Regions from separate parts of the Streptomyces sp. NPDC056734 genome, predicted to be linked through region 4. Evidence: riboswitches for the same ligand, from Rfam matches in the RefSeq annotation. Region 4 holds a riboswitch; each other region holds the start of a gene.
The links. Region 4 has a riboswitch for cobalamin ahead of metE (5-methyltetrahydropteroyltriglutamate--homocysteine S-methyltransferase). Riboswitches for the same ligand answer to the same signal wherever they lie in the genome.
Positions count from the first base shown of each region.

Region 1 (7,007 bases), on a different contig from region 4:
CGAGCCCGGCCGTCGGCTCGTCCAGGATCAGCACCCGGGGCCGCATCGCGACGGCTCCGGCGATCGCGGTCCGCTTGCGCTGGCCGTACGAGAGCAGATGCGTCGGCCGATCGGCCAGTGGAGTGATGTCCAGCGCGGCCAGCGCCTGCGCCACCCGCGCCCGCACCTCGCCGTCCGGCAGCCCGAGGTTCAGCGGCCCGAACGACACGTCCTGCCCCACCGACGCCGCGAACAGCTGATCGTCCGGGTCCTGCACCACCAGCTGCACACGCGTCCGCAGCCGGGTCAGCCCCTTGCGGTCGTACGACACCGTCCGCCCGTCGACCGACAGCTCCCCGGCGTCCGGCCGCAGCCCGCCGCTGAGCAGCCGCATCAACGTGGTCTTGCCGCTGCCGTTACGCCCCAGCAGCGCCAGCGCCCGCCCCTCGAACACACCGAAGTCCAGCCCGCTGAGCACGGCGGGCCCGTCCTCGTAACCGAAGGAGACCCCCCGCAGGGCGACCAGAGGGACAGCACTCATCTCAGCGACCTTTCAGTACGAGGGTCAGGGCGCCCAGCGCCACCAGCAGCGCCACGCTCCCCGCCACGAAACGGGCGGACACCCGCGCCTCGGGGACCAGCACCCGCAGGGTGCCGTCGTAGCCGCGCCCGGCGAGCCCGGCCTGGAGCCGCGCGGCCCGGTCGAAGGCCCGCACGAACGCGGTCGCGCCCAGCCCGGCCAGCGAGCGCCACCGCGCCGCCCGCGTGGTGTGCCCGAGCCGCGCCCCCTGCGCGTCCCGGATCCGCCGCACCGAGTCCAGCAGCAGAAAACTCATCCGGTACGTCACCAGCGCCACGTCCACCACGGGCGCGGGCACCCCGGCCCGCACCAGCCGGGGCAGCAGATCGGACAGGGGGGTGGTGAACGCGAACAGCAGCACGCCGAGCGAGGCGGCCGACGTCCGCAGCAGCAGTTCCCCGGCGCGCACCGGCCCGCCGTCCGCGAACCCGACGAACCCGCCGGGCCCGCCGACCCGCACCAGCAGCGGCAGCGCGCCGGTCACACAGAAGCCCAGCGGCACCCGGTAGGCCCGCCACAGCCTGCGGCCGGGCACCCCGGCCGGGCCCAGCAGCACCGTGAGGGCCGCCACCAGCACCAGCGCGGCCCCCGGCCAGGGCGGCAGGGAGATCGCCAGCACGGTCAGGCCGAGCCCGAGCACGGCCTTGTCCACGGGATGACGGCGGCGCCAGCGACTGCTGTGCGCCGCCGCGTCGATCGGCAGCACGCGGACTCAGCCCCGGGGGACGGCCGCGCCGCCGCCGCCCTCGGCGACCTGGATGTCCCCGCCACTCTTGGCGCTCCGGTCCCCTTCGGCCCTCCGGTCTGCCTTGGTACCGGGGCCGCGTTCGGTGTTCCGGCCCCGTTCGGCGCCCAGGCCGAGTTCGGTGTCCCCGCCCCCCTCGGTGTCCCCGGCGCCCTCCCGGGCCGCCGCCGTCCGCTCCTCCCCCTGCCGTCGTCCGCGTCGCAGCCCGAAGTAGTAGGCGAGCACGCCCGCGCCGATCGCCGCCTGCAAGGCGAACAGGGCCGACTCGATCTCCCCGGACGGCGGTTCGTACAGCGGCGAGAACCAGGGCTCGTAGTCCGGCCGGATCTCGGTGATCGCCGTCTCCGCCTCGGCGTCGGCCCCCGTGAACGGTTCCTCCTTGTGGTCGCCGAGCCCGAGGGCCAGCGGCAGCACGGCGAGGGCGGCCACCGCGAGCAGCAACAGCACATTGATCCGCGTAGCGCGCTTCACTTGGCCACCGCCTCCTGCTCGCCCTGGCGGTCCTGCTCGCCCTTGCGGGTCAGCAGCACGCCGAGCCGGGTCAGCTCGCCCTTGCTGGACTGCACCAGCAGCCGCATCACCAGCACCGTGAGCAGGCCCTCGCTGACCGCGAGGGGAATCTGGGTGACGGCGAAGATCGCGCCGAACTTGCCGAGCGCGCCCATGAATCCGCTGCCCGGGTCGGGGAAGGCCAGCGCGAGCTGCACACTGGTCACGCAGTACGTGGAGAGGTCGGCGACGAACGCGCCGAAGAACACGGCGACCATCAGCGGCACGTCGTAGCGGCGCAGCAGCCGGTAGACGGCGTAACCGGCCCAGGGCCCGACGATCGCCATGGAGAAGACATTGGCGCCGAGCGTGGTCAGCCCGCCGTGGGCCAGCAGCAGCGCCTGGAACAGCAGGGTGATGGTGCCCAGCACCGCCATGATCGGCGGCCGGAACAGAATGGCGCCGAGACCCGTGCCGGTCGGGTGGGAGCAACTCCCGGTGACCGAGGGCAGTTTCAGCGCGGACAGGACGAAGGTGAAGGCCCCGGAGGCCCCGAGCAGCAAGGTGCTCTCGGGATGCTCCCTGACCTCACGGGTGAGTGAACGGACTCCGTGGACGACGAACGGCGCCGACGCGACAGACCAGGCGATCGCGTGCGCCGGGGGCAGAAAACCCTCGGCTATGTGCATGGCTCAGCAGACCCTCTCCAGCACCTCGTGGATGGACGACGCGCCTTGGCCGGTCTCCTGGCTGACGGGTACCACCGCCCATGCCCCGCCTTCCCGGATCACAACGATCCAGTGGCTGCCCGTGAGGGCCGGAGCCGGACTTCCCGATCACAGTGGCGAGGGCCGCACCGGCATCACACCGGATTTCCCGTTCACCAAGGCGTGGCGACAGTAGTGCGCGGATCCGGCCATGACAAGCAGGGACGGACCGGGCGGAGGGGCCGGAGCCGGGTGTCGCCGGGCGTTGCCGGGCGGGGCCTGGACCGGAGCCGGACGGGTGTGGGCTATCCCACCTGCCCGCCTACCCCACCTGTTCTCTCGCCGTCGCCGACGGACTGGGCGCGGGGGAGGCGGTGTTGATCCCCAGGTCGGGGCGCGGGGTGAGAACCACGATCGGGGCGCCGGGCTGCGGCGGGGGTGGGGTCAGCTGGTCATTGGGGAGCTTGGGCGGGGTGGTCTGCTGGAAGTTGACCTGGTCGTGGTTGACCAGCCCGGTCTTCTCCAGCACGGTGATGTGGTCCAGCACGGTGTCGTTGGCGAGGTCGGCCAGCTGCCGCACCAGCGTGTTGCGGGTGTTGGCGCGGGTCTTGGCGACCACCGGGAAGATCTGACCATGGGTGACCCGCATGATCTGCACGGCCGTGGAGTCGAAGGACTGGCCCTGCTCGGCGGCGACCGTGGCCACGAACTGCTGTTGCTGGGGGCTCGCCTGGTTCGGCAGCGTGATGTTGAGATCCGGGGCGATCTCGCGGCACAGCTCGTCCAGCCCGGCGTGGCCGACGATCAGATGCTTGCCCGCCTCCTTCATCTCCGGTGTCGTGCCCCGCTCCATCGCCAGCTCGCCCAGCGGGTACTCCCAGAGCCCGGCGGCCCGCACCTTCACCACGAAGTCACGGTCCGCCTCGGTCAGCGGCCCCCACGGGGTATTGGCGATGATCCGGTTCTGGTCACCGGCCGTGTTCTCGACCCCCAGCATGGCCGGATAGGCGAGCGCGGTGAGGGTAAGACCCATGGCACCGAAGACGAAGATGCTCCCCACCTTGGTGCGGGAGATGGGCATGCGGCCTCCTGACGCGAACGGGCACGTGCGGCGGGTACGGCACGTTCGACCTACAGGGCACGTACGGCGCGCACGACTTGTACGACAGGAGATACGGACGCCCGTCCCGGATCCGTCACCGGGACGGGAGAATTTTCCCCGGCGGACCTGTGCGGTACGTCACACAGCTGTCCGAGCCGGTCGCACACCGTGTCGCTGTTCGGCCGAACGGGTGACTTGCCGTAAGAATGGCTGGTGCAGGAGATGAGAACGACGCAGATCGGGGGGAGCCGGTGAACAGTCGAGATGTCACCGATGAACAGTGGGAAGGGCTCGCTCAGGTCGTACCCCTGAGGGGACGTGACGCCTGGCCGTCCGCCGTGGACCACCGGGCCCGGCCGGACGCGGAGACCGAGGCACGGCGCCGCTTCGTCGTCCTGCGGGTCAACATCTTCGCCGACGCCCGCGAGGTCGCCGAGACCCTGATGGCCGGCATCCCGGTCCTCCTCGACCTCACCGGCGCCGAGGGCGATGTCGCCAAGCGTGTCCTCGACTTCAGCACGGGCGTGGTCTTCGGCCTGGCCAGCGGGATGCACCGGGTGGACCGCAATGTCTTCCTGCTGACCCCGCCGGGCACGGAGGTGCAGGGTCTGATGGCGGGGGTGGGCGGGCCGGGCGCCTGAGGACGGGGTCCTGGCCGGACGGCTCCGGCACGGCACCGCCCTCCGTTCCGCTGCCGGGGCCCGATGCGGGACGTGTACGGCGAACCGTGGCCGCCGGGCACGATCCGCGGACGGGGCCGGCCCGGCCCGGCGACGGTGAGGTGCGGTGGGCGACGCCGACCGGGCCCGGGGGACGCCCGGGGCGACAGTGGTACACCTTGATCCGTGAGTGACGAATCAGTGGGTGGCGAAGCTTTGACCGGCGAGTCCGTGACCGGCGGATCTGTGACCGGCGAGTCCGTGACCGGCGAATCCGGAAGCGGCGAATCCGGCAGCAGCGGAGCCGAGGGTGCCGCAGCCGGGAGCGGCGCAGTCGAGAGCGGCGCCCGGCGACTTGACGTACCGGCCCTGCAACGCCGGCTCGCCGACTTCGCCGCCGCCCGCGACTGGCAGCCCTACCACACCCCCAAGAATCTGGTGGCCGCGCTGAGCGTGGAGGCGTCCGAACTGGTCGAGATCTTCCAGTGGCTGACACCCGAGGAGTCGGCGCGGGTGATGGACGACCCCCGGGCCGCGCACCGGGTGCGGGATGAGGTCGCCGATGTGCTGGCGTATCTGCTCCAGCTGTGCGAGGTGCTCGGCGTCGATCCGCTCGCCGCGCTGGACGCCAAGATCGACCGTAACGAACAGAGATTCCCGGCGCCTTGAAGCACCGGGGGCGCCCGGTCGGCCGGTGTCTGTGATCTTCTGTGCTCCGAGTGACGGGGCGGCATCACGGACGAGTCCGGACAACTCGGGGACCGAACCAATCCATTTTTACTCTGCGTAGTCAAATCTGGGCCCGAATCCGAATCGTTGTCCGCAGATTTCCGTCTTCCTCTAGCTTTTCGTCTCACGGACCCTCACTCTGGGTAGTGGACAACGGAGTTCGGGCGGACGCGCGGACCAGCGTGCGTCTTGACAGACGGGGGCGGCCCATGGACGCGGTGCGGCTCATCGTGACGAGCAGGCGGGCGCTGGCGGCGAGCGGTGCCATACCCGACACGTTGCGGGAGGTGTGGCAGGCCCAGTGCCTGGCCCAGGCGATCGGCAGCAGGCTCGCGGTGTTCGGCCCGCCGGAGCTGCGCGGTGAGGCGCTCGGCCTGACCGAGCTGGCGGGCCGGGGCTGCGGAGTCCTGGACGAACCGCACCTCGCCCCCGGTGAGTTGCGCGCGGCCCAGCTGACCGAGCTGGGCGACACCCGCCAGGCCCTGACCTATCTCTGCGGACTCCTCGGCGAGGTGGGCATCGCCCTCGTCGGCGTGGCCTGCTCGGCGCCCGACGAGGGGACGTACTGGCAGTGCATGGAGGCCATCGACGCGGCGGACGAGTCCCGCGACCGAGTCCGCGAGCTGCTCCGCAAACTGGCGGACCGGGAGGCGGCGGCCTTACCCGAGCGGGAGGCGGGGTAGGCCCCGACCGTCGCCGGCCGCCTCCCCGACGCGCCCGCCCCGTCCCGCCCCGCCCCGCCCCGCCCCGCCACGTGACGGAACGGGACGGGACGGGACGGACGAATTTCACCCGACCGAGGAGCGCCCCGCAGGTGTGGACCGGCGCGATCCGGCGGGGGGCCAGGGGGCAGGATGGAGGCCATGGATCTTCGCATCTTCACCGAGCCCCAGCAGGGCGCCACCTACGACACGCTCCTCACCGTGGCCAAGGCCACCGAGGACCTCGGGTTCGACGCTTTTTTCCGGTCGGACCATTTCGTCAAGATGGGCTCCGTCGACGGTCTGCCCGGCCCCACCGACGCCTGGATCACCCTGGCCGGCCTCGCCCGCGAGACCCGGCGCATCCGACTCGGCACCCTCATGACCGCCGGTACCTTCCGGCTGCCCGGCGTCCTCGCCATCCAGGTCGCCCAGGTGGACCAGATGTCCGGCGGACGCATCGAGCTGGGCCTCGGCGCGGGCTGGTTCGAGGACGAGCACCAGGCGTACGGCATCCCCTTCCCGAAGGCGAAGTTCGGCCGTCTGGAGGAGCAGCTCGCCATCGTCACCGGACTGTGGGAGACCCCCGTCGGCGACACCTTCGACTTCGACGGCACCTACTACCAGCTGAAGAACTCGCCCGCACTGCCCAAGCCCGCCCAGGCGAAGGTCCCCGTGCTGATCGGCGGCCACGGCGCCACCCGCACCCCTCGCCTGGCCGCCCGCTACGCCGACGAGTTCAACATGCCCTTCGCCTCCATCGAGGACAGCGAGCGCCAGTTCGGCCGGGTGCGCGCCGCCGCCGAGGAGGCCGGCCGCAAGGGCGACGACCTCGTCTACTCCAACGCCCTCATCGTCTGTGTCGGAAAGGACGACCAGGAAGTCGCCCGCCGCGCCGCCGTCATCGGCCGCGAGGTCGATGAGCTGAAGACCAACGGCCTGGCCGGTTCCCCGGCCGAGGTGGTCGAGAAGATCGGCCGCTACGCCGAGATCGGCGCGAGCCGGATCTACCTCCAGGTCCTCGACCTGGACGACCTCGACCACCTGGAGCTGATCTCCGCACAGGTGCAGTCCCAGCTGTCGTAACCGCCCGCGCGATAACCGAAGGCGCCGGTCACACCCCCCGTGCGACAGTAGGACCGTCGTCCTGCCGAGCCCCCAGGATCACCCCCCCCTGGGGGCTTTCGCGCGCACGGCACCCCCAACGACAGATACGACAGACGACCGTCCACGACAGACGACCGTCCAGCCGGAGAGGCCCTCCGCATGTTCCTGACCATCAGCACCACCGGCGTACCCGAACGCCCCGCCACCGA
Region 1 is NZ_JBHTZD010000012.1:162,182-169,188, reverse strand. Features, by position in the region: gene ACFRFC_RS19925 (energy-coupling factor ABC transporter ATP-binding protein) at 1-520, opposite strand, end outside; gene cbiQ (cobalt ECF transporter T component CbiQ) at 522-1,265, opposite strand; gene ACFRFC_RS19915 (energy-coupling factor ABC transporter substrate-binding protein) at 1,272-1,775, opposite strand; gene ACFRFC_RS19910 (energy-coupling factor ABC transporter permease) at 1,772-2,482, opposite strand; cobalamin riboswitch at 2,512-2,696, opposite strand; gene ACFRFC_RS19905 (DUF4142 domain-containing protein) at 2,823-3,581, opposite strand; gene ACFRFC_RS19900 (cell division protein SepF) at 3,809-4,243, shown strand; gene ACFRFC_RS19895 (nucleotide pyrophosphohydrolase) at 4,631-4,930, shown strand; gene ACFRFC_RS19890 (DUF6099 family protein) at 5,200-5,673, shown strand; gene ACFRFC_RS19885 (LLM class F420-dependent oxidoreductase) at 5,854-6,777, shown strand; gene ACFRFC_RS19880 (3' terminal RNA ribose 2'-O-methyltransferase Hen1) at 6,958-7,007, shown strand, end outside.
Region 1: another riboswitch for cobalamin. It lies ahead of ACFRFC_RS19910 (energy-coupling factor ABC transporter permease); the one in region 4 lies ahead of metE (5-methyltetrahydropteroyltriglutamate--homocysteine S-methyltransferase).

Region 2 (7,007 bases), on a different contig from region 4:
GGCCCGGTACACCGGTACGTCGTCCGGCCCCTGCTCCTTGAAGGAGAACGGCACGGTGATCAGCCGTCCGTCGAACTCCGGGATGGCGACCTGCATCGCCGCGTCCATGGGGGACAGGGCGGCGTCCGACGCGTCCCAGGCGGCCCGGGAGGAGGTGAGGCAGAGCCCTTGCAGCACGGGGACGTTCAGCTCGGCCAGCGCGCCGATGTCCCACGCCTCCTCGTCCCCGCCGGCCGACGCCTGCGAGGCGTGCGTGCCGCCCGCCGCGAGCACGGTCGCGATCAGCGCGTCCGCCCGCCCCAGGATCTCGTACAGCCCCGCGTCCGCGCCGCGCAGCGAACCGCAGTACACGGGCAGGGCGTTGGCGCCGTGCGCCTCGATCGCGTCGCAGAGGGTGTCGACGAAGGCGGTGTTGCCGCTCAGTTCATGGGCCCGGTAGAAGAGCACGCCGACGGTGGGCCGCCCTTCTGCTTGCTGAGGGGTGCCGTGCACCCCGTACTCGGCCATCTTCCGCGGCCCCTCGAACCCCTCGCCGGTCAGCAGCACGGTGTCCGACAGGAACCGGGCCAGTTCGGTGAGGTTGCCGGGCCCGCCCTCGACCAGATAGCGCAGCGCCTCGGCGACCACCCCGGCCGGTACGGACGACTCGGCCATCAACTCGGCGTCGGGCACGGCCTCGCCGCCGAGCAGCACGGTCGGAACCCCGGAGCGCTTCAGCGCGGCCAGCCCGTCCTCCCAGGCCCGCTTGCCGCCGAGCAGCCGTACGACGGCGACGGACGCCCCGTCGAGCAGCGCGGGCAACTCGTTCTCGACGTCCACGCGGGTCGGGTTGCCGATCCGGTAGGGGGCGCCGGAGGCACGGGCGGCGAGCAGATCGGTGTCGGCGGTGGAGAGCAGCAGGACGGGGTGGGTGGTGCCAAGAGGGTTACCGGTGTCAGAGGTGCCGATGCTGCCAAGAGGGCGGACAGGGCCGTCAGGGCCGGTGGTGCCAACAGGGCCAGTGGTCATACGGGCGCTCCCGGTGGGATGAAGGGCAGTCCTTGTGGCGCGCCGGACTCGATGAGCCGCCACAGCGCGTCCGTGTCCGCGTGCTGTTCGATCAGATCGCCGAGCCGGTCGAGCTGCTCCTCGCGCAGCGCGGCGAACGTGGTACCGGGCGCCGGCACGAACCGGCGCCCCGCGGCGGCGGCCACCTCGCGCAGGAACGCCCGCCTGAATCCGTCCGACTCCAGGGAGCCGTGCCAGTGGGTACCCCAGGTGTGCCCGACCCGGCACCCGTCGAGAGGGTTCCCGCCGTCATCGCGCAGGAAGGGGCTCCCGCCGTCGACCTCGGCGACCCCGTGATGGATCTCGTACCCCTCGACCCGCTCCCCGAGGGCCTGTCCGACGGGCCGGGCGAGCGTCTTCTCCGCCGCGAACCGCACCCGTACGGGCAGCAGCCCGAGCCCGTCGACGCCCCCGAGCCGACTCTCCACATCGTCCTGGATATGAGTGCCGAGCACCTGGAAGCCGCCGCAGACGCCAAGCACCGGCAACCCGTCGGAGGCCCGCCGCACCAGCGCGTCCGCGAGCCCCCGCTCCCTCAGCCACGCCAGCGCCCTGACCGTCCCCCGGGTCCCGGGTACGACGACCAGATCCGCGTCGGCCAGCTCCTCCGGCCGGTCCACGAACCGCACCACGACGCCGGGTTCGGCGGCCAGCGCGTCGACGTCCGTGAAGTTGGACATCAACGGCACCGCGCAGACGGCGACGCGCAGCACGTCCGCGCCGACCGGGGGCGCGACGACGGACTCCCGGACGGTTCCGCGCAGCGACACGCGGAGCCCGTCCTCCTCGTCGATCCCGAGCCCGTGCCGGAACGGCAGCACCCCGTACGTCGCCCGCCCGGTGAGCCCCTTGAGCATGTCGAGCCCGGGTTCGAGCAGGGACACGTCCCCGCGGAACTTGTTGACGAGGAACCCGGCGACCAGTGCCTGATCCGCCGCCGACAGCAGCGCGACCGTCCCGAAGAACGAGGCGAACACCCCGCCCCGGTCGATGTCCCCGACCACGAGCACGGGGATCCGGGCGTTGCGCGCGATCCCCATGTTCACGATGTCGGTCCGCCGCAGATTGATCTCGGCGGGACTGCCGGCCCCCTCACAGACGACGACGTCGTACGAACGCCGCAGCTCGGCGAGGCACTCCAGCACGGTCCCCAGCAACTGTTCCTGCCGGCCGCCGTGATACCCGCGCGCACTCATCTCGCCCACGGGCCTGCCCATGAGCACGACCTGACTGCTCCGCTCCCCGCCGGGCTTGAGCAGCACGGGATTCATCAACGCGCTCGGCTCGACCCGGCACGCCTGCGCCTGCATGGCCTGCGCCCGCCCGATCTCGGCCCCGTCCCGCGTGACGAACGAATTCAAGGACATGTTCTGCGCCTTGAACGGCGCGACCCGCACCCCCCGCCGCACCAGCCACCGCCCGATCCCGGCGGCCACCACACTCTTCCCGGCATCAGAGGCAGTCCCAGCAACAAGCAACCCAAGCCCCCGCCCGGTCATACGGGGGCCTTGGGGGAGAGCTGGGTTGAGCACCGCTGTGGGCATTCGTTCCGCAGGGCGGAACGGGTGGGCACAGCCTGCAACGCCGGGCCCCGCCCAACACGCGCCCGGAGCAACGCCCCCACCCCCGAGGCCGGGCGCAGCCCAACACGCGCCGAGGGCAACGCCCGTACCCCGGAAGCCGGGCCCCGCCCAACACGCGCCCGGAGCAACACCCCCACCCCCAACGCCAACCACCGCACCCGAGAGGAAACCCGCACCGCCCGCTCGACATCACCGACCACCACACCCCGCCCCCCACCATTCAGCACAGGCCGCCGCTCAACCCGCCCCGCGTACGACAGGGTCCCCCCGAGCCGCACCCCCAACGCCCCCGCGAACGCCGCCTCCACGACCCCGGCATTGGGGCTCGGATGCTTCCCGGCATCGGCCCGCCAGGCCCGTACCGCCCCCCGGGGATCACCCCCGGCGACCACCGCGAGGACGCCGGTGAGCCGTGCCCCCGGCCACCCCACCACGTCATCGAGCCGCGCCGAGGCCCACCCGAACCGCCGATACCGATCCGACCGGTGCCCCACCATCGCGTCCAGCGTGTTCACGGCCCGGAACCCGAGCAGCCCGGGCACCCCCCCGACGGCCCCCCACACCAACGCCCCCACGACGGCGTCGGACGTGTTCTCCGCGACGGACTCCACCACGGCACGGGCGATCCCATCGGCGTCCAGCGCCTGCGGATCGCGTCCGCACAAGCGCGGCAACCGCGCCCGCGCCCCCTCGACGTCCCCGGCCTCAAGTGCCCGCCCGATCGCCCGGGCCTCCCGCCCGAGGGTGGTGCCGCCGACGACGGCCCAGGTGGCGGCGCCGGTCAGGACGACGGACGCGGCGGGGGAGGACCGTACGGCACGCGCGGCGACCGCACCCAGCCCGACGGCCCCGCCCACGCACACGGCGGTGTACAGCGCCCCCCACCCGCGATGGTCGCGCCACAGCAGCCGTTCCACGGCACCGGCGGCCATCCCGAACCCGGCGACCGGATGCCCGCGGCGCGGATCCCCGAGGAGCAGATCACCGAGGAGTCCGGCGGTGGCGCCGTACGCGAATGCGCGTTCGGCGGCCATCGGCTCAGCCGGCCGTGGGGTCGAGGAGAGGTCCGGCGGTGAGCCGCGTTCGGCAGCCGAGCATGGCGAATGTCCTCACTCAGGGTGTCCGCGCCCTGGTTCGACGAAGTCGGCGGTGAGAGTTCCTGGCTCCCGGGGTTCTACCCCGGTGACAGTGGCGGGACCGCGCCGGATTCGCACCGGCTTCCTCTCGTGTCGCCGTAATGGCTCCGGCAGTCCACCACGGGCCCCGAACACCCGTCAACCTGCCGCTGACCTGCGAAGGGAGAGTGTGCTCAGCCCCACACCGGCCCTGTCGCACACCACACCAGGGCGGGTACGGGACCGAAGTCCCGTACCCGCCCTGGCAGATGCCGGCACGGGCGCCTCGCGCGAACGAGGCGATCCCGTCAGGCGACGATCAGATAGATCCCGTACGCCACCGCGCCCAGGCACGCCGCGAAGCAGGTGTACGCGCCGGTGACCGCGAGCGCCGCGCCTCCGCCGCGCTCGGCCGCGCGCTCATGGCGGGAGAGGCCCGCGATACCGAGGGTGAACAGGCCGACGAGGGCCACGGTGACCACGAGGCTCACACCGAAGACGGAGCCGAGGGCCGCCCAGTCGATTTCCATGCTGCTGTGTCCTTGGGGGAGGGGGGTGTGTCGGGCGGGCTCAGACCGTGGCCTTGGGGGCCGCCGGGTCGGGACCGGCGGGGGAGCCGGTACCGGCCGTGACGGCGGCCTCTTCGGCGGCGACGGTCGGCGGCGGGATCACGGCGGCGACGGCGGCGGTCACGACGCCGGGCGCCAGGTCGGGGTCGTCCGTGCGCTCGCCGGCGTCGGTATCGCCGGTGTCGTCGTGGCCATTGACATTGGTGTGGTCGACGACCTCGCGCCGCGACAGCTTCCAGATCCAGGCGCTGGAGCCGATCAGGAAGGCGGCGACGAGGCCGGTGCCCCAGGGACCGAACCTGCACACCCACTCGGCGAGCGCGCCGACGACGGCGGCGGCCGGCAGGGTCAGCCCCCAGGCGACGAACATCCGGGTGGCCGTGGACCAGCGGACCACCCCGCCCTTGCGGCCGAGGCCCGCGCCCATCACGGCGCCGGAGACGGAGTGCGTGGTGGAGAGCGAGAAGCCGAGGTGGGAGGAGGCCAGGATGACCGTCGCGGCGCTGGTCTGGGCGGCGAAGCCCTGCTGCGGCTGGAGGTCGGTCAGGCCCTTGCCCATGGTGCGGATGATCCGCCAGCCGCCGAGGTAGGTGCCGAGCGCGATGGCCACACCCGCCGAGACGATGACCCAGACGGGCGGGTCGGAGTCGGGGGCGAGGGTGCCACCGGCGACCAGGGCGAGGGTGATGATGCCCATCGTCTTCTGCGCGTCGTTGGTGCCGTGCGCCAGCGAGACCAGCCCCGCGGAGGCGATCTGACCGGCCCGGTAGCCCTTGGCGGAGGACCTGGTCCCCGCGGACTTCTTGCCGAGCGTGTACGTGAGGCGGGTGGCGAACATCGCGGCGAGCCCGGCGACCAGCGGGGCGGCGATCGCCGGGAGCAGCACCTTGGTGATCAGTACGTCACCGTGCACCGCGCCGAAACCGGCGGAGGCGACGGTCGCGCCGATCAGACCACCCATCAGGGCGTGCGAGGAGGAGGACGGCAGGCCCACCAGCCAGGTCAGCAGATTCCACAGGATCGCGCCGACCAGGGCGGCGAAGATGACCTCGGGCTGGATGCCGGACTCGTCGACGAGTCCTTTGGAGATCGTGTTGGCGACCTCCACGGAGAGGAAAGCGCCCACCAGGTTGAGCACGGCGGACATCGCCACCGCGGCCTTGGGTCTCATCGCACCGGTCGAGATGGTGGTCGCCATCGCGTTGGCGGTGTCGTGGAAACCGTTCGTGAAATCGAACGCGAGTGCGGTGACCACCACTATCGCGAGGATCAGCGAGAAGCTTTCCATTTACCCAGGCATTCGTTCGAGGTCATCGGCCGGATGAACGTAGGTAACCCAGATGAACGAATGGTGAACTGAAGGGGGCATTGGGGTGTATCTGACGGAGGGTTGGCATTCCGCTTAGCGATCGACGCCCGCGTACCCGGCCACCGGTGCCCTCACTCCCGGCCGACGTCGCTCCTCGCGAAGGCCCTCAGTCGGTCCATCGACCCGTTGAAGAGATTCTGGTCACCCGGCAGCGCGCTGTTGTCGCTGCCGTCGCCGCCATCGTCGTACTGCCAGATCGTCCACCGCGACCACCCCGCCGGCAGCTCCCCGGCGCTCGCCGAGCCGTAGCGGGCCACCCACAGCGGATGCTCGGCGGCGAAACCGGTGCTGCCACCCGTGCAGCTGTTCCACCAGTGGGTGGTGGTGTAGATCACCGGCCGACGCCCGGTGAGCCGCCGCACCTCGTCGCTGAACGCCCCGATCCAGCCGACCATCCCCGCCCTGCTCAGCCCGTAGCACTTCCGCTTGGTGTCATACGGGTTGTACTCGATGTCGAGCGCGGGCGGCAGCGTCCGCCCGTCGGCCCGCCAGTCGCCGCCGTTGCGCACGAAGTACGCGGCCTGAGTCGCACCCGAGGACCTGTCCGGCAGCGCGAAGTGGTACGCGCCACGGATCAGCCCCGCGTCCCGGGCGCCGTCGTACTGCCGCCCGAAGTAGGGGTTGCGATAGCTCGTGGACTCGGTCGCCTTCACGTACACGAACCGCGCCCCCTTGGCCCGGGACCCCGGCCAGTCGACGTTCCCCTGATGGGACGAGACGTCATGCCCCCTGGGCTTGCTCGCGGCGACGGCCGGCACCTCCAGCAGCACCGCCCCCAGCAGCGCGAGCCCGGCGACCGAGGCACCGACCACCCGCCCCCGACGACTGCTGCCCTGAGGGTGACCATGTGGGTGGCTGTGGCTGTGGCTGTGGCTGTGGCTGCTGGTGCTGGTGCTGGTGCTGGTGCTGGTGCTGGTGTCGGCGTGGGTGTGGGTGCGGGTGCGGGTGCGGGTGTGGGCGCTGGTGCGGTGGTGAGCCATGCGGTACTTCCCCCGAAATGGCGGCGTACAGGACAAGTGCAGGACAAATCGCCCCGAGAGTAGGCGAAGATCATCGATCCCCGGTCGATCTCCGTCCAAACCCCTCGAACGGCCGACGGAAGTCCTCCCGCCACCCCCGCACCGATGCGCCACCACCACCCCGGCTGCGAGGATCACGCCCATGTCTGAGCAGCGAACCGGCGGCACCGAGACCGCCACGGCCTGGCAGGACCTGGTGGCGACCGCCCGCCGCACGGTGACCGACGGCCTGGTCGTCGGCACCTCCGGCAATGTCTCCGTCCGCGTCGGCGACACCGTGCTGGTCACCCCGTCGGGCGTGCCGT
Region 2 is NZ_JBHTZD010000022.1:71,038-78,044, forward strand. Features, by position in the region: gene cobN (cobaltochelatase subunit CobN) at 1-1,008, opposite strand, end outside; gene ACFRFC_RS29585 (cobyric acid synthase) at 1,005-2,546, opposite strand; gene ACFRFC_RS29590 (cobalamin biosynthesis protein) at 2,543-3,664, opposite strand; cobalamin riboswitch at 3,763-3,902, opposite strand; gene ACFRFC_RS29595 (hypothetical protein) at 4,054-4,275, opposite strand; gene ACFRFC_RS29600 (anion permease) at 4,316-5,602, opposite strand; gene ACFRFC_RS29605 (lysozyme) at 5,755-6,663, opposite strand; gene ACFRFC_RS29610 (class II aldolase/adducin family protein) at 6,845-7,007, shown strand, end outside.
Region 2: another riboswitch for cobalamin. It lies ahead of ACFRFC_RS29590 (cobalamin biosynthesis protein); the one in region 4 lies ahead of metE (5-methyltetrahydropteroyltriglutamate--homocysteine S-methyltransferase).

Region 3 (7,007 bases), on a different contig from region 4:
TGGAGATCAGCCCGGTCACCCTCGGCGAGCACCTCACCGTCAAGCCGGACAAGTCGAACAAGCTCGTCCCCACGCTCGACGGCGCCGCCCTCCTCGCCGACCCGGCGGTGGCGAGCCCGCTCGCCCTGGCCACCGACGAGGCCGAGGAGGCCAACCTCCGGATGGAGGGCGGCCGGGTCGTCGTCGCCTCCGGCGGCCGGTCCGGGCAGGAGGTCACGGCCAAGGCCCTCAAGGACGCCGTACAGCCCCTGCTCACCAAGGCCGGCGCCGCCCGCACCGGCGCGGTCGCCGTCGAGGAGGTCAAGCCGAAACTCTCCGCCGACAACCTCGACGCCCTGGGCATCAAGGAGCAGATGTCCACCTTCACCGTCGACTTCGAACCCGAGCCCTACCGGGTCACCAACATCGGCCGCGCCGCCGAACTCATCGACGGATCCCTCGTCCTGCCCGGCGAGACCTGGAGCATGAACGGCACCGTGGGCGAGCGCACCGAGGCCAACGGCTTCGTCGAAGGCATCATCATCAACAACGACCAGTTCGAGATGGCGGCGGGCGGCGGTGTCTCCGCCGTCGCCACCACCGTCTTCAACGCGGTCTTCTTCGCGGGCGTCGACCCCGTCGAGTACGGCGCCCACTCGTTCTACATCGAGCGCTACCCGGAGGGCCGCGAGGCCACCATCGCCTGGGGCAGCCTCGACCTGAAGTTCCGCAACGACTCAGGGAACGCCATCTACATCGACGCCCAGGCCACCGACACCTCCGTCACCGTCAGCTTCCTCGGCACCAAGAAGTACGACTCGGTGGAGTCCGTCACCGGCCCGCGCACCAATGTGAAGGAGCCCGGCACCCGCGAGGGCGCCGCCGAGCAGTGCGTGCCGCAGACCCCGCTCGAAGGCTTCGACGTCGCCGTCGACCGGGTCTTCGAGAACGACGGCGAGGAAGTCGGCCGGGAGACCTTCAACACCCGGTACGTCCCCCGCGACGAGGTCGTCTGCGACAGCTGACCCCCTGGTTCCCTTGCCCCTGGGGTCCCGCGCCTCCCGTGGTCCCCTGACCGAAACCCGCTCCCGGACCCGCGCCGGCTTCGTATCGCGCCCGCCAAGAGGGCATGCGTGTACGCATCACCGGCACGGCTCCGGGTACGCAACGCCGATGAGGCTGAGTGTGATTGACGCGGGATCGAACACGGTGCGGCTGGTGGTGGCGGACACCAAGGACGGGGTGCCGCTGCCCGTCCACACCGCGAAGTGGAAACTGCGCCTGTCCGAACAGGTCGGTGCCGACGGCGGCCTCGGCGAGGCGGCCACCGAGCAGCTGGTGCACGCCGTGGCCAAGGCGGCCAGGACGGCCGGACGCTGGGGGGCGCCGCATCCGCTGGCTTTCGCCACCGCCGTCGTGCGCAACGCGCCCGACCGCGCCGAGGTGCTCGCGGCGGTGCACGCCCGGACCGAGGTACGGCTGTGTCTGCTGCCCGGCGAGGTGGAGGCCGAGCTGACCTTTCTCGCCGTACGGCGCTGGATGGGCTGGCGGGCGGGCCCGCTGGCCCTGTTCGACATCGGCGGCGGCACCCTCGAAGTCGCCTTCGGCCGGGGCCGCACACCGGAGTTCGCGATCTCCCTGCCGCTCGGCGCGCGCCGCCTCACGGACGACTACCTCGCCCACGCCGACCCGCCGTCGGCGTCCGAGATCCTCGCCCTGCGCCGCGAGGTGCGCCATCAGCTGCGCGACGCCGGGGCCCGGATCCGCTGGGAGCACCCGCACACCGCCGTGGGCACCTCACGGACCTTCCAGCAACTGGCCAGGCTGTGCGGGGCCGCCCCGGGCCGCCGGGGCCCGTTCGTCGGGCGCGACCTGCGCCGCGCCGAGCTGCGCACGGCCATCGACCGGCTCGCGGAACTGCCCCCGGGCGGCCGCTCCGACCTCCCCGGCATCTCCGCGCCGCGCGCCCGCCAGAGCCTCGCGGGCGCGATCGTCGGCCACACCGCGATGAAACTGAGCGGCCTCAAAACCCTCGCCGTCTGCCCCTGGGCACTGCGCGAGGGCATCCTCCTGCGACACCTGGAGGACGGTCCGCACTGGTGGCAGGACATGACCCGGCGCCCCACCCCGCTCCCGTGCGGCGCTGACCCAGGTCTTTGAGGCGTACTCCGGGCGCGGTGGGCCCGTTCCTGGTCGGCGGGTTGGTGCCCGCCACCCGGCACGCCCCCGTCGGTCCACCGGGACCGGAGCCCGCGCCGCCGCGTAGGCGCTCACCCGGCGTCGCCCAGCAGCCCCGCCGGCCCAGCCCCCTCCGCCGACCCGGCCGGCGAGCCCTCCTCACCCCGCCGCGTCCCGCACCCCCGCCGGATCGCGGCCCCCAGCCGTCCCGCCCGCCCCCGCCGTACCGGGAGCCCCTGCCCCCACCCCCACCCGCGCCGGCAGAAACGTCACCTGTGGTGCCCCCGTCCGGGGATGGATCGTGACCTCGGCCGTGACCCCGTACACCTCGGCCAGCAGCCGGGGGGTGAGGACCTCAACAGGCGGGCCGGAGGCCGTGACGTGGCCCTCGTGGAGGACGTAGAGGCGGTCGCAGTAGTACGCGGCGAGGTTGAGGTCGTGCAGGGCGATCAGGACCGTCGCCGGGAGTTGGCGCAGGGTGCCGAGGACGGCCAGCTGGTGGCGGATGTCGAGATGGTTGGTCGGCTCGTCCAGCACCAGCAGCGACGGCTGCTGGACGAGCGCGCGGGCGATCAGGACCCGCTGGCGTTCGCCGCCGGAGAGCTGGTCGAAGGAGCGGGCCGACAGCTCGGCGGCGTCCACCGTGTCCAGGGCGGACTCGATCAGCCGGGCGTCGTCGGCGGTGTCGCCGTCCAGGAGCCTCTTGTGCGGGGTACGGCCCATGGCGACGACCTCACGGACCGTCAGATCGAAGTCGGCGCCCGCCTCCTGCACGACCGCCGCGACGGTACGCGCCAGCTCCCGCACCGGCAGCGTCCAGGCGTCCGCGCCGTCCACCCGCACCTCCCCGGAGTCCGGGCGCAGCACCCGGTACACGGCCCGCAGCAGGCTGGACTTGCCGCTGCCGTTGGGCCCGACCAGCCCGACCACCTCGCCCGGCCGGGCGGTCAGTGAGATGTCCCGCACCAGCCGGTGCGCACCGGCGGACAGCGTGACCTGGTCGACGACGAGTTCGGCGGGGCTCATACGGCTCCTCGATCCGTGCCGCGCCGGGCGTCCCGGCGCATCAGCCACAGGAAGAACGGTCCGCCGCACAGCGCGGTGAGCACCCCCACGGGGATCTCCAGCGGCGCGGCGACGGTCCGGGCGGCGACATCGGCCCAGATGAGGAAGACGGCCCCGCCGAGCGCGGCCGTCGGCAGCACCCGGCGGTGATCGCCGCCCACGAACAGCCGGACGATGTGCGGCAGCATCAGGCCGACGAACCCGATCGGCCCGGCCGCCGCCACCAGCACCCCGGTGACCAGCGACAGCAGGACGAACATCCGGGCCCGGAACCGCCCCACGTCCAGCCCCATCGTGGTCGCCGCCTCCTCACCGGCCAGCAGCAGATTCAGATTCCGGGACTGCACCAGCAGCACCCCGACCCCGGCCGCGAGCGCGCCGGCCGGCAGCCACAGCGTGTCCCAGTTGACGCCGCCGAGACCGCCGAGGGTCCAGGCGAGCACCTCGCGCGCCTGATTGCCCCGCTCGGTGGTGAGCAGCAGCAGGTTCGTCGCCGCGGTGAGCACCGCCGCGATGGCCACCCCGGACAGCACCAGCCGCACCGAGGTGATCCGCCCGCCGGTCCGCGCGGTGGCGTACACCAGCAGCAGCGCGCCGAGCGCACCCGCGAAGGCCGCCACCGACAGCGACACCGCCCCGAACAGGGTCAGCGAGAACACGATCACCACGACCGCCCCGAGCGACGCCCCGGAGGACACCCCCAGCAGATAGGGCTCGGCGAGCGGGTTGCGCAACAGCGCCTGCATCGCCGTACCGACCACCGCGAGCCCGGCGCCGACCACCGCGCCGAGCAGGACGCGCGGCGCCCGCACCTCCAGCACGATGGTCTCCCGCGCCCCGGACCAGTCCGGCTCGACCCACCCGGCACCCAGCGCGTGCGTCACGATGCCCCACACCTGCCCCGGCGGCACCCGCACCGAGCCGATCGCCAGCGCGGCCGTCGCCGAGAGCACCAGCAGCGCGGTGAGCACCAGCAGGGTCGTGGCGAGCGTCGCCCGGCCCGCCCTCGGCCCGCCCCCGGGAGACCCGGCGGCCCGCTCGGTGGCGGGAACCGTCACCGGAAGCTCTCGGGGTGCAGCGCCGGGGCCAGATCCTCGACCGCGTACGCCGACCGCACGCCGACCAGGGTGTCCGTCAGCGGCAGCACCACGAACCGTTCGTTCCGCACGGCCGGTACGTCGGCCAGCGCCGGCTGCGCGAGCAGGAACTCCTTCTTCCGCTCGACGCCCCCCGCCCCGGCGTAGTCGTAGATGACGATGACCTCGGGCCCGCGCTCCACGACCTGCTCCCAGGAGACGTCCCCGAAGACCTCGTCGAGATCGGCGAAGACGTTCTCGCCGCCCGCCAGCCGGATCAGCTCGCTGCCCAGCCCCTTGCCGCCCGCCGTGAACGCGGACTTGTCGCCGCTGTCGTACACGAACACCGGCACCCGCTCCTCGCCGGCCACCGCCGCGGACGCCGCCTCGACCCGGCCCTCAAGATCGGCGACCAGTGCGTCGGCCCGCTCGGACACCCCGAAGATCTCGCCGATGGCGCGGATCTCGTCGTAGGTGTCCCGCATCGTGGCCGACGCCGCCCCCTCGCAGTACTCGCGGTTGAGATAGGTGTCGATGCCCGCGTCGGCGAACGCCTCACGGGAGCGGCCCTCGTTGTCGGCGAACGCGCTGCCGTACCCGCCGTAGACGAAGTCGGGCTCGGCGTCGAGAACCGTCTCGAACGACGGTTCCTTCTCCGCCAGTTCCGGGATCGCCTCGAAGTCCTCCGCCAGCTCGGGCAGCGGCGCCGAGTCGGGGAAGGCGGTGCCGACCATCCGGTCCTTCAGCCCGAGCGCGAGCATCAGTTCGGCCGGGTGCTGGTGGATGGTGACGACCCGCTCGGGCGGGGCGTCGTACGTCGTGCTCACCCCGCAGTTGTCGACGGTGACGGGGAAACCACCGGCGGGGGCGGCCGAAGCCTTCGGATCCGCGCCGGAATCACCGGACGAGCCGCACCCGGCGGCCAGCAGCGCCGCCGACAGCGCGAGCGCCGCCGCGCGCAGCCGCCGGCGGGCAGGGGTGGACAGGGCGGGACGGGACATGCCGTCGTACACGTTGAGCCTCCTGGGGAGTCCGCGCTCCTCAAAACGGGCCCGCGACAGGCCAGTGTCCTGACTCCCGGATCGACGCTCCCCCCGCCTTCCCGCGCGTCGCGCAGTGGCATGTCGAAGGGTTGCACTCCCCGGTCACAGTGGCGGGACCGTGCCGGATTCACACCGGCTTCCTGTCTCCCGTCGCGGCTATTGACCTCGTGATACTACGTTCCGCACAGTCCGGGCCAAAAGGTCGGGGGGATCACACCCCCCCGCCCCTGGCGCGTCGCCCCCTCAGTCCTGCCGCGTCGCCCGCACCACCAGCCGCTCGGCGTTCTCGTCGTAGGGCCGCCCGTCGAAGCCGCCGAAGACCTCCACCCGGCCGAACCCGGCCTCCGCCACCATCCGCCGCAGCTCGACCGCGCTGTACACGAACCACACCAGCGTCGCCCGGGTGACCCGCTCGCCCCGCACCAGCACCCAGTCGCTGCGCAGCCGCGCCCAGTCGTCCAGCACGGTGTCCGTCTGCACCATCAGATCCTCGCCGCGCGTCACCACCTTCGGCGGGGTGACCCGGCGGGCCAGCAGCTCCTTACCCGCGAGGTCGAGCAGCAGCGTCCCGCCGGGCGCCAGGCAGTCGTACAGGGTGCGCAGCACCCGGGCGTTGTCGGCGGGGTCCTCGAAGTACCCGAACGACGTGAACAGATTGAGGGCGACATCGAAGCCGCCCGGCGCCGTGAACTCCCGCGCGTCCGCCCGCACATACGTGACGCCGACCCCCGCGTCGGCCGCCAGCTTGCGCGCCCGCTCCAGCATCGCCGGGCTCAGATCCACCCCCGTCACGGCGTACCCGCGCCGGGCCAGCGGCACGGTGAACACGCCCGGACCGCAGCACAGGTCCAGCACCCGCGCCCCGGCCGGGAAGTCCAGCAGGGGAGAGCCGCCGAGCAGGTCGGCGGCCTGGGTGTGGCGCTGCTCGGAGAACAGGAAGTCATGGAACTCGGTCCAGAAGTCGTCGTCCTGGAACCCGCCGGTCCGTGTCATACGGCCTCATCGCTCCTTCGTCGTCGGCACCGTGGGGGAGGGGGTCTCGGGTGGTACGGCGGTCAGGGCGTCCCGGGTCGCGGGGCCGCGCAGCAGCGCCAGCAGCCAGGGCAGCAGCAGACACTGCGCGGCGGCCAGCAGCCAGAACCAGCCGGTGTCCCCGGCCCGTTCCCCGGCCCCGTACAGCTGCCCGCCCAGCACCCCGCTCGCGCCCGCCCCCAGCCCCGCCGCCAGCCGCTGCTGGCCGAAGACGACGGCGTCCGAGCGCGGGCTGCGCGCCAGTGCCTCCAGGTCGTTCTTGAGGAACAGCACGATGTCGCCCAGCGTGATCAGCGCCCCGCCCGCCAGCAGCGCCGGGCGGCTGCCGATCGCCAGCACCGCCAGCCCCGCCGTGAGCCCGGCGAAACCGACGCCGAGGGCGAGGGCGTACGGCATCCGCCGGATCAGGTCCGACGCGAGCGGCTGGACGACGATCACCAGGGCGAAGCACAGCAGCAGGACCAGGCTGTAGAACTCGCTGGAGGCCCGCTCGACGGCGTACACCGCGAGGAAGTGCTGGAAGTGGAAGTACAGATAGAAGGCCAGGAGGTTGGCGGCGAACGGGAGCGCCGCAACGCCGGCCAGCAGGCCCTGCCGGGACGGCTGCCGGCCCGGCGGGCGTTCCCCGACCGCC
Region 3 is NZ_JBHTZD010000001.1:145,271-152,277, forward strand. Features, by position in the region: gene ACFRFC_RS00515 (VanW family protein) at 1-1,004, shown strand, start outside; gene ACFRFC_RS00520 (Ppx/GppA family phosphatase) at 1,153-2,139, shown strand; gene ACFRFC_RS00525 (ABC transporter ATP-binding protein) at 2,317-3,183, opposite strand; gene ACFRFC_RS00530 (FecCD family ABC transporter permease) at 3,180-4,280, opposite strand; gene ACFRFC_RS00535 (ABC transporter substrate-binding protein) at 4,277-5,311, opposite strand; cobalamin riboswitch at 5,341-5,524, opposite strand; gene ACFRFC_RS00540 (class I SAM-dependent methyltransferase) at 5,585-6,334, opposite strand; gene ACFRFC_RS00545 (MFS transporter) at 6,341-7,007, opposite strand, start outside.
Region 3: another riboswitch for cobalamin. It lies ahead of ACFRFC_RS00535 (ABC transporter substrate-binding protein); the one in region 4 lies ahead of metE (5-methyltetrahydropteroyltriglutamate--homocysteine S-methyltransferase).

Region 4 (7,007 bases):
CGGCATCGCCTACCGCCCCGGCGAACCCGCCCTCGACCTCACCGCCCTCGCCCGCAAGGTCCGCACCGAACTCACCGAGGCGTGCACGGCCGCCGGCCTGCCCGTCCCGCGCCTGATCATCGAACCCGGCCGGGCCATCGCGGGCCCCGCCGGCATCGCGCTCTACCACGTGCTCTCCGTCAAGAACACCGGCTCGCACACCTACGTCGCCGTCGACGGCGGCATGAGCGACAACCCGCGCCCCGCCCTGTACGGCGTCCGGTACGCGCCCCGGCTGATCGGCCGGGCGGGCGGCGCCCCGGCCCCGGTCACCGTCGTCGGCCGGCACTGCGAGGCGGGCGACATCCTCGCCGCCGACGTCGAACTCCCCGAGGACATCCGCCCCGGCGACCTCCTCGCCGTCCCGGTGGCCGGCGCCTACCACCTGTCCATGGCCTCCGGCTACAACCTCGTCGGCCGCCCACCCGTCGCCGCCGTCGCGGACGGCCACGCCCGCCTGCTGGTCCGCCGCGAGTCCCTGGACGACATCCGCGCCCGGGATGTGGGCCTGTGACCCCCCAGGGGAAGGGGAGGGTCCCTGGCGTGAGCGGGATTCCCCCCTTCCCCTCCCTACCTCAGGCCAGCTCCCCCCGCACCGTCCGCGCCGCCGCCACCAGGTTCTCCAGTGACGCCCGGGTCTCCGGCCAGCCGCGGGTCTTCAGACCGCAGTCGGGGTTCACCCACAGGCGTTCGGCCGGGATCGCCCGGAGGCCCTCGCGCAGCAGCGCCGCCGCCTCGGCGGTGCCCGGTACGCGCGGGGAGTGGATGTCGTACACGCCCGGCCCGGCCTCCCGGGGATAGCCGTGCGCGGCCAGTTCACGGGCCACCTGCATGTGTGAGCGGGCCGCCTCCAGGCTGATGACATCGGCGTCGAGGTCGTCGATGGCCCGCACGATGTCACCGAACTCGGCGTAGCACATATGGGTATGGATCTGGGTGTCCGGGCGGACCCCGGCGGTCGTCAGCCGGAACGCCTCCGTCGCCCACGCCAGATAGCCCGGCCGGTCGGCGGCGCGCAGCGGCAGCGTCTCGCGCAGCGCGGGTTCGTCGACCTGGATGACGGACGTGCCGGCCGCCTCCAGGTCGGCCACCTCGTCGCGCAGGGCCAGCGCCACCTGCCGGGCACTCTCGCCGCGCGGCTGGTCGTCCCGTACGAACGACCAGGCCAGCATGGTGACCGGGCCGGTCAGCATGCCCTTGACCGGGCGGTGGGTGAGCGACTGGGCGTACGTCGTCCAGCGCACGGTCATCGGCTCGGGACGGGAGATGTCCCCGGCCAGGATCGGCGGGCGGACGTACCGGGTGCCGTAGGACTGGACCCAGCCGTGCTGGGTGGCGAGATAGCCGGTGAGCTGCTCGGCGAAGTACTGGACCATGTCGTTGCGTTCGGGCTCGCCGTGCACCAGGACGTCCAGGCCGGTCTTCTCCTGGAAGGCGATGACCTCCTGGATCTCGGCCCTGATGCGCTCCTCGTAGGCCGCCGTGCCGATCCGGCCCGCCCGCAGTTCCGCGCGGGCGGTGCGCAGTTCGGCGGTCTGCGGGAACGAGCCGATCGTCGTCGTCGGCAGCAGGGGCAGGCCCAGGTGGGCGCGCTGGGCGGCGGCCCGCTCGGGGTACGGCCGGGAGCGGCGGGCGTCGGAGTCCGTGACGGCGGCGGCGCGGGCGCGCACGGCCGGGTCGCGGGTGATCGGCGAGAGCGCGCGGGAGGCCAGGTCGGCCCGGTTGGCGGCCAGTTGCGCGGCGATGGCGTCCGTGCCCCGGGTCAGGCCCTCGGCGAGGGTGACGATCTCCGCGGTCTTCTGCCGCGCGAACGCGAGCCAGCGCCGTACCTGCGGCTCGATGTCCCGCTCCAGGGCAGTGTCCAAAGGCACATGGAGGAGCGAGCAGGACGCGGCCACGTCCACCTGGTCGGCGAGACCGAGCAGCGTGCCCAGGACGGAGAGGGACGCCGTCAGGTCGTTGACCCAGATGTTGCGGCCGTTGACCACACCCGCCACCAGCCGCTTGCCCGGCAGTCCGCCGACCGCGGCGAGCGCGTCGAGGTTCGCGGCGGCCGACTCCGTGAAGTCCAGGGCGAGCCCCTCCACCGGTGCCTTCGCCAGCACCGGCAGCGCCTCGCCCAGCCGGTCGAAGTACGACGCCACCAGCAGCTTCGGCCGGTCGGCGAGGGCGCCGAGGTCCCGGTAGGCGCGGGCGGCGGCGTTCAGTTCGGCCGGGGTGCGGTCCGCGACCAGGGCGGGCTCGTCCAGCTGCGCCCACTCGGCGCCCGCCGCGTGCAGGTCGGCGAGGACCTCGGCGTACACCGGGAGCAGCCGGTCCAGCAGGGTCAGCGGGTCGAAGCCCGCGGGCACGCCCGGCGCGGGCTTGGCGAGCAGGAGGTAGGTGACCGGGCCCACCAGCACCGGACGGGCGGCCGGACCGAGGGCGAGGGCTTCTTTCAGCTCGGTGACCTGCTTGGCGGAGTCGGCGGTGAAGACGGTGTCCGGGCCCAGCTCGGGGACCAGATAGTGGTAGTTCGTGTCGAACCACTTCGTCATCTCCAGCGGCGCCACGTCCTGCGTGCCGCGCGCCATCGCGAAGTACCCGTCCAGGGCGTCGGCGGCCACCGCCTCGCGGTGCCGGGCGGGGATCGCGCCGACCATCACGGTCGTGTCGAGCACATGGTCGTAGTAACTGAAGTCACCGGTGGGGACCTCGGCGATGCCGGCCTCTGCCAGCCGCCGCCAGTTGTCGCCGCGGAGCCCGGCGGCGGTGGCGCGCAGTTCGTCGGCGCCGACCCGGCCCTTCCAGTAGCCCTCGATGGCCTTCTTCAGTTCCCGGCGCGGTCCCTGACGGGGGTAGCCGTACACGGTCGCCCGTGCCGCCGCGGCTGCGGACTTGGCTGTCACGGAGATCTCCTTCGCGAGATGAATCCCTGAGATCCCGGGAACGGGACGAGGACGCGAAGGGTGCCGGACCGGGCGGGACATCGACTTGGCGCGCTGCGGCGCGGTCATCCGCCTGGTACGTACGCCGACCCGCCCACGAGGTCACCGGGAGTCCGCGCACGGAGGTCCGCGCGCGGGCAGTGGCAGGTCTTCGGACTCACGGGCACGTCCTGACGACGTCAGGTCACCTACTGGCCGTCGCTTCCCAGGCCCGGCCGGGCCCAGTGCGTATGACGGCGGTCGTTCCCGCTCACCGCTGCGGGGCAGTCCCGGATTCCCACCGGGTTCCCTCTTACGACGCATCCCGCCTGGCTGACGGGGCGAACCAGCTGCACAGGCCACCCTAACCGCTCGATGCGCCGGGGGACACCCGTGCCGTGCCCGGGGGAGCGGGCACGGCAGGGGAGCGGGTGATCCGCGCTCAGGGAGCCTTCTTCGTCCTCCCTTCCGGCTTCCCGGGGCCCTCGGGCGGCTCGTAGCGCAGCGGGGTCAGCTGGTGGACGTCGTAGCGCAGCCGCAGTGCGGCGATCGCCGGGTCATCGACCTCACCGCCCGGGGCGAGGATCTCCAGCAGTTCCTCGAAGTACCGCTCGTGGGCCGGGGGCGGGGCGGCCTGGAACAGCACCCTGGCCGGTGTGCGGCCGGTGTTGGCGAAGGCGTGCGGGCAGCCCGGCGGCACGAACAGCAAGGTGCCGGGCCCCGCCCGCACGGCCCGCTCACCGGCGGCCGACTCCCACTCCCGCCAGTGCTCCGGGGACCGTACGAGCGGCTCGAAGGCCAGTACCTCCAGCTCGCCCTCGATGACGTAGAACAACTCCTCGCTGTGGGTGTGGGTATGGGCGCCGACATCGAACCCGGGCGGCACGACGACCTCGAAGGTGGAGGCCGCCCGGGAGTGCTCGCCGGTCACCTTGAAGGTCACCTCCTGGGCGGCGACCGTCACGGTCCGGCCCCGGCCGGGCGGCACCAGCAGCGGTCCGGGAACCGTGTGCGCCGCCGTCATCGCCCTCCGCTCGCCGGGTCGCCGGCGGGGGCCCGGGTCCCGCTCACCGGGTCACCGGCAGGGACTCGGGCCCGCGGACCAGGGCGCCCGGCTCCCCGTGCGGCAGCCGGGCGGGCGGCGGATCGAGGTCCGGGCCGGTCAGCCCCGGTACGGCCCGGACACGCGTCGGCCGGCCGGTGAGCGCGGCCGGGGTCATGACGGGCCCTCCGTGGACACCGAGGCGGTGCCGGCAGCGGGCGCCGGGGCCTGCGCGCGGACCCGCACCGCGGCGACGGGGACCACCCGCTCGGGCACCTCGGGCGGGGGACCGGCGGGAGCCGGGGCGGTGGCGCCCACGGCGTGGGCTGCGTCGACCGGCACGGCGGTGGCGGCGGAGGCGGAGGTGGTGGAGGGGGCGGGGGCGGCTGCCGACCGCGCGGCGGCGGTGGCGGCGGTCCGTGCGGCGGTGGCGGCGGCGGTCCGTGCGGCGGCCTCGACGACGACCGCGGTGTCCGCCGTGACGCCCGACCCGGCCCCCGTCTCCGCCGTGCCCTCGGGGCTGTCGGTGGTCCAGCGGCCCATCGAGATCTCGGCGGTGATGCCCGGCCCGAACCCGGCGATCATCCCCGACGCCCCCGGCGCGCAGCCGCCCTCCTCGAACAGCCGGCGCAGCGCGTCCAGGACGACCGCGCTCGCGATGTTCCCGTACTCGGCCAGCGTGGCCCGGCTGAAGCGGAACATCTCCGGCGGCACCGCGAGATAGTGACTCAGGTCGTCCAGGATGCGCGGCCCGCCCGCGTGGATGAGATAGAAGTTCTGCGCGCTGGCGTCCCGCCGGTGCCGGGCGGCCAGCGCGGACAGTGCCGGGGCCAGCTGCTCCATGGTGCCCGGGACCCGCCGGTCGAGCTGGAAGTGGAAGCCCGTGGGCCGTACCCGGTAGGCGATCCAGTCCTCGCTGTCCGGCACCAGATACGAGCCGTTCACCTCCAGCTCGATGCCGGTGCCGCCCGAGCCGCGGACCACGGCGGCGGCCACCGCGTCGCCGAACAGCCCGTTGGACAGCATGTTGCCCACCGTCAGATCGGTGGGCTGGTAGCACAGGGAGCAGAACTCGCAGGCCACGATGAGGGCGTTGGAGCCGGGATGGGCCTGGCAGAAGTCGTGCGCCCGGTTGATGGCGGCGCCGCCCGCCGCGCACCCGAGCTGGGCGATGGGGATCTGCCGGCAGTCGTACCGGAACCCCAGTGTGTTGATCATCCACGCCGTCAGCGAGGGCATCATGAAGCCCGTGCACGACACATAGATGATCAGATCGATGTCGCGTGGTCCGAGCCCGGCGTGCTTGAGGGCCCGCTCGACCACCTCGGGGACGCGGGCCTTCGCCTCGGCCTCGTACGTCGCGTTACGGGCCTCCAGGCCCGGATGCCTGAGCGTGCGCTCCAGCGGCTGCACGATGTGGCGCTTCTGGACCCCGGTGTTGCCGATCAGCCGTAGCGCGAGCGGTAGTTGCTCGTGCCCGGCGTACAAGGAGCGGGCCAGACCCAAGGTCTGTTCATGAGTGATCGTGTACTCGGGTACGGCTACCGCGGGGCGGCACAGTACAGGCATGGTTTCCCCCTTCAGAGATGATCCGCTACAGAGATCCGTCTCGGCAGACCGGTCCTTGCCCGTCATGTCCTTGGAACATGCGACAAGCACACTAAACGCACCCGATGGCGTGAGATGGGTGTACGAGTGGGTATGAAGGGGCGCGAATCCCCGGACCGGGCCGGGGCACGCGCTGGCGGTCAACGGAATTCGCCCTCCACGACCGTCCTCGTCACCGGCACCACCGGGAGCGTCGGCCGCCCGCTCGCCGCTCGTCCCGTACCGCTGTTCTCGGTCAGATGCTCCAGGGTCCACATCATCCGCACATGGTCGAAGGAAGCGTCGGCGAAAGGCAGACGTCCGGCGTGGGCGACGTGAAGACCGGCGGACAGCCCCTGGGCTGCGAGAACCGGCAAGGCAGCCCGTCGGTCACGGAAAAGAGCTTGGACAGGCGAGGGGGCAAGAAGCTGACCGCATCCGCGTGGACCCGCGAGACGCTTCCGGGTTCCGGCCCGCTCGTCGAGGGGCGCCCGCCCGGGAACGCGTACGTGAATGCGCACTTCCGGTTGCCCGAAAGGGTCCCTTTCCGGCCCGAACCGCCCGAGGCGACCCCTGCGCCGGGGAGCCGATGGGCACAGTCACTCCCAGTCGTTCCGGTCCATCCGCCACGCCGGTCCCGCCCGGGGCCGGCCAACGACCCAGGGAGCCCCATGCGGCAGCACCCTCCCCTCGTCCTGGACCCCCACGGCACCGGCTGGCAGTCGGAGTACCGCACGCTGCGCGCCGCCGGATCCGCCACCCGCGTCGACGTCCTCGGGGTGACCGCGTGGTCGGTCGCCGATCCCGCCCTGCTCAAGCACCTGCTGACCAGCCCCGATGTCTCCAAGGACGGCCGGGCGCACTGGCCGGACTACGAACGGACGGTCGCCACCTGGCCGCTGGCCCTGTGGATAGCGGTGAAGAACATGTTCACCGCGTACGGCGGCGACCACCGAAGGCTCCGCCGGATGGTCGCCCCCGCGTTCAGCCGCCGCCGGACAGCGGAACTCGCCCCCATCGTCGCGCGCATGGTCACCGCACTGATCGACGACCTGGCGGCCGGGAGCGGCGCCGATGACGGGGAGGGCTCCGGGGACGGGCGGATCGACCTGCGCGAGCGGCTGGCCTACCCCCTCCCCATCACCCTGCTCAGCCATCTCCTGGGCGTGCCGGACGAAGAGACGCTGCACTTCCGCACGGTGGTCGACGGCATCTTCGACACCACGCTCACCCAGGAGCAGGCCGCCGCCAACAGCGCGCGGCTCTTCGCGCTCGCCGCCGATCTCGTCGCCGCCAAACGCGGTGCGCCGGGCGACGACATGACCTCGCTGCTCATCTCGACCCGCGACGAGGAGACCGACAGCGCCTTCACCGACCTGGAACTGCGCGACACCCTCATCCTGATGATCAGCGCGGGCTACGAGACGACGGTC
Region 4 is NZ_JBHTZD010000015.1:161,867-168,873, reverse strand. Features, by position in the region: gene lysA (diaminopimelate decarboxylase) at 1-553, shown strand, start outside; gene metE (5-methyltetrahydropteroyltriglutamate--homocysteine S-methyltransferase) at 615-2,927, opposite strand; cobalamin riboswitch at 3,108-3,294, opposite strand; gene ACFRFC_RS23535 (cupin domain-containing protein) at 3,388-3,969, opposite strand; gene ACFRFC_RS23530 (hypothetical protein) at 4,013-4,165, opposite strand; partial or broken gene ACFRFC_RS23525 (type III polyketide synthase) at 4,516-5,556, opposite strand; gene ACFRFC_RS23520 (methyltransferase domain-containing protein) at 5,736-5,951, opposite strand; gene ACFRFC_RS23515 (cytochrome P450) at 6,246-7,007, shown strand, end outside.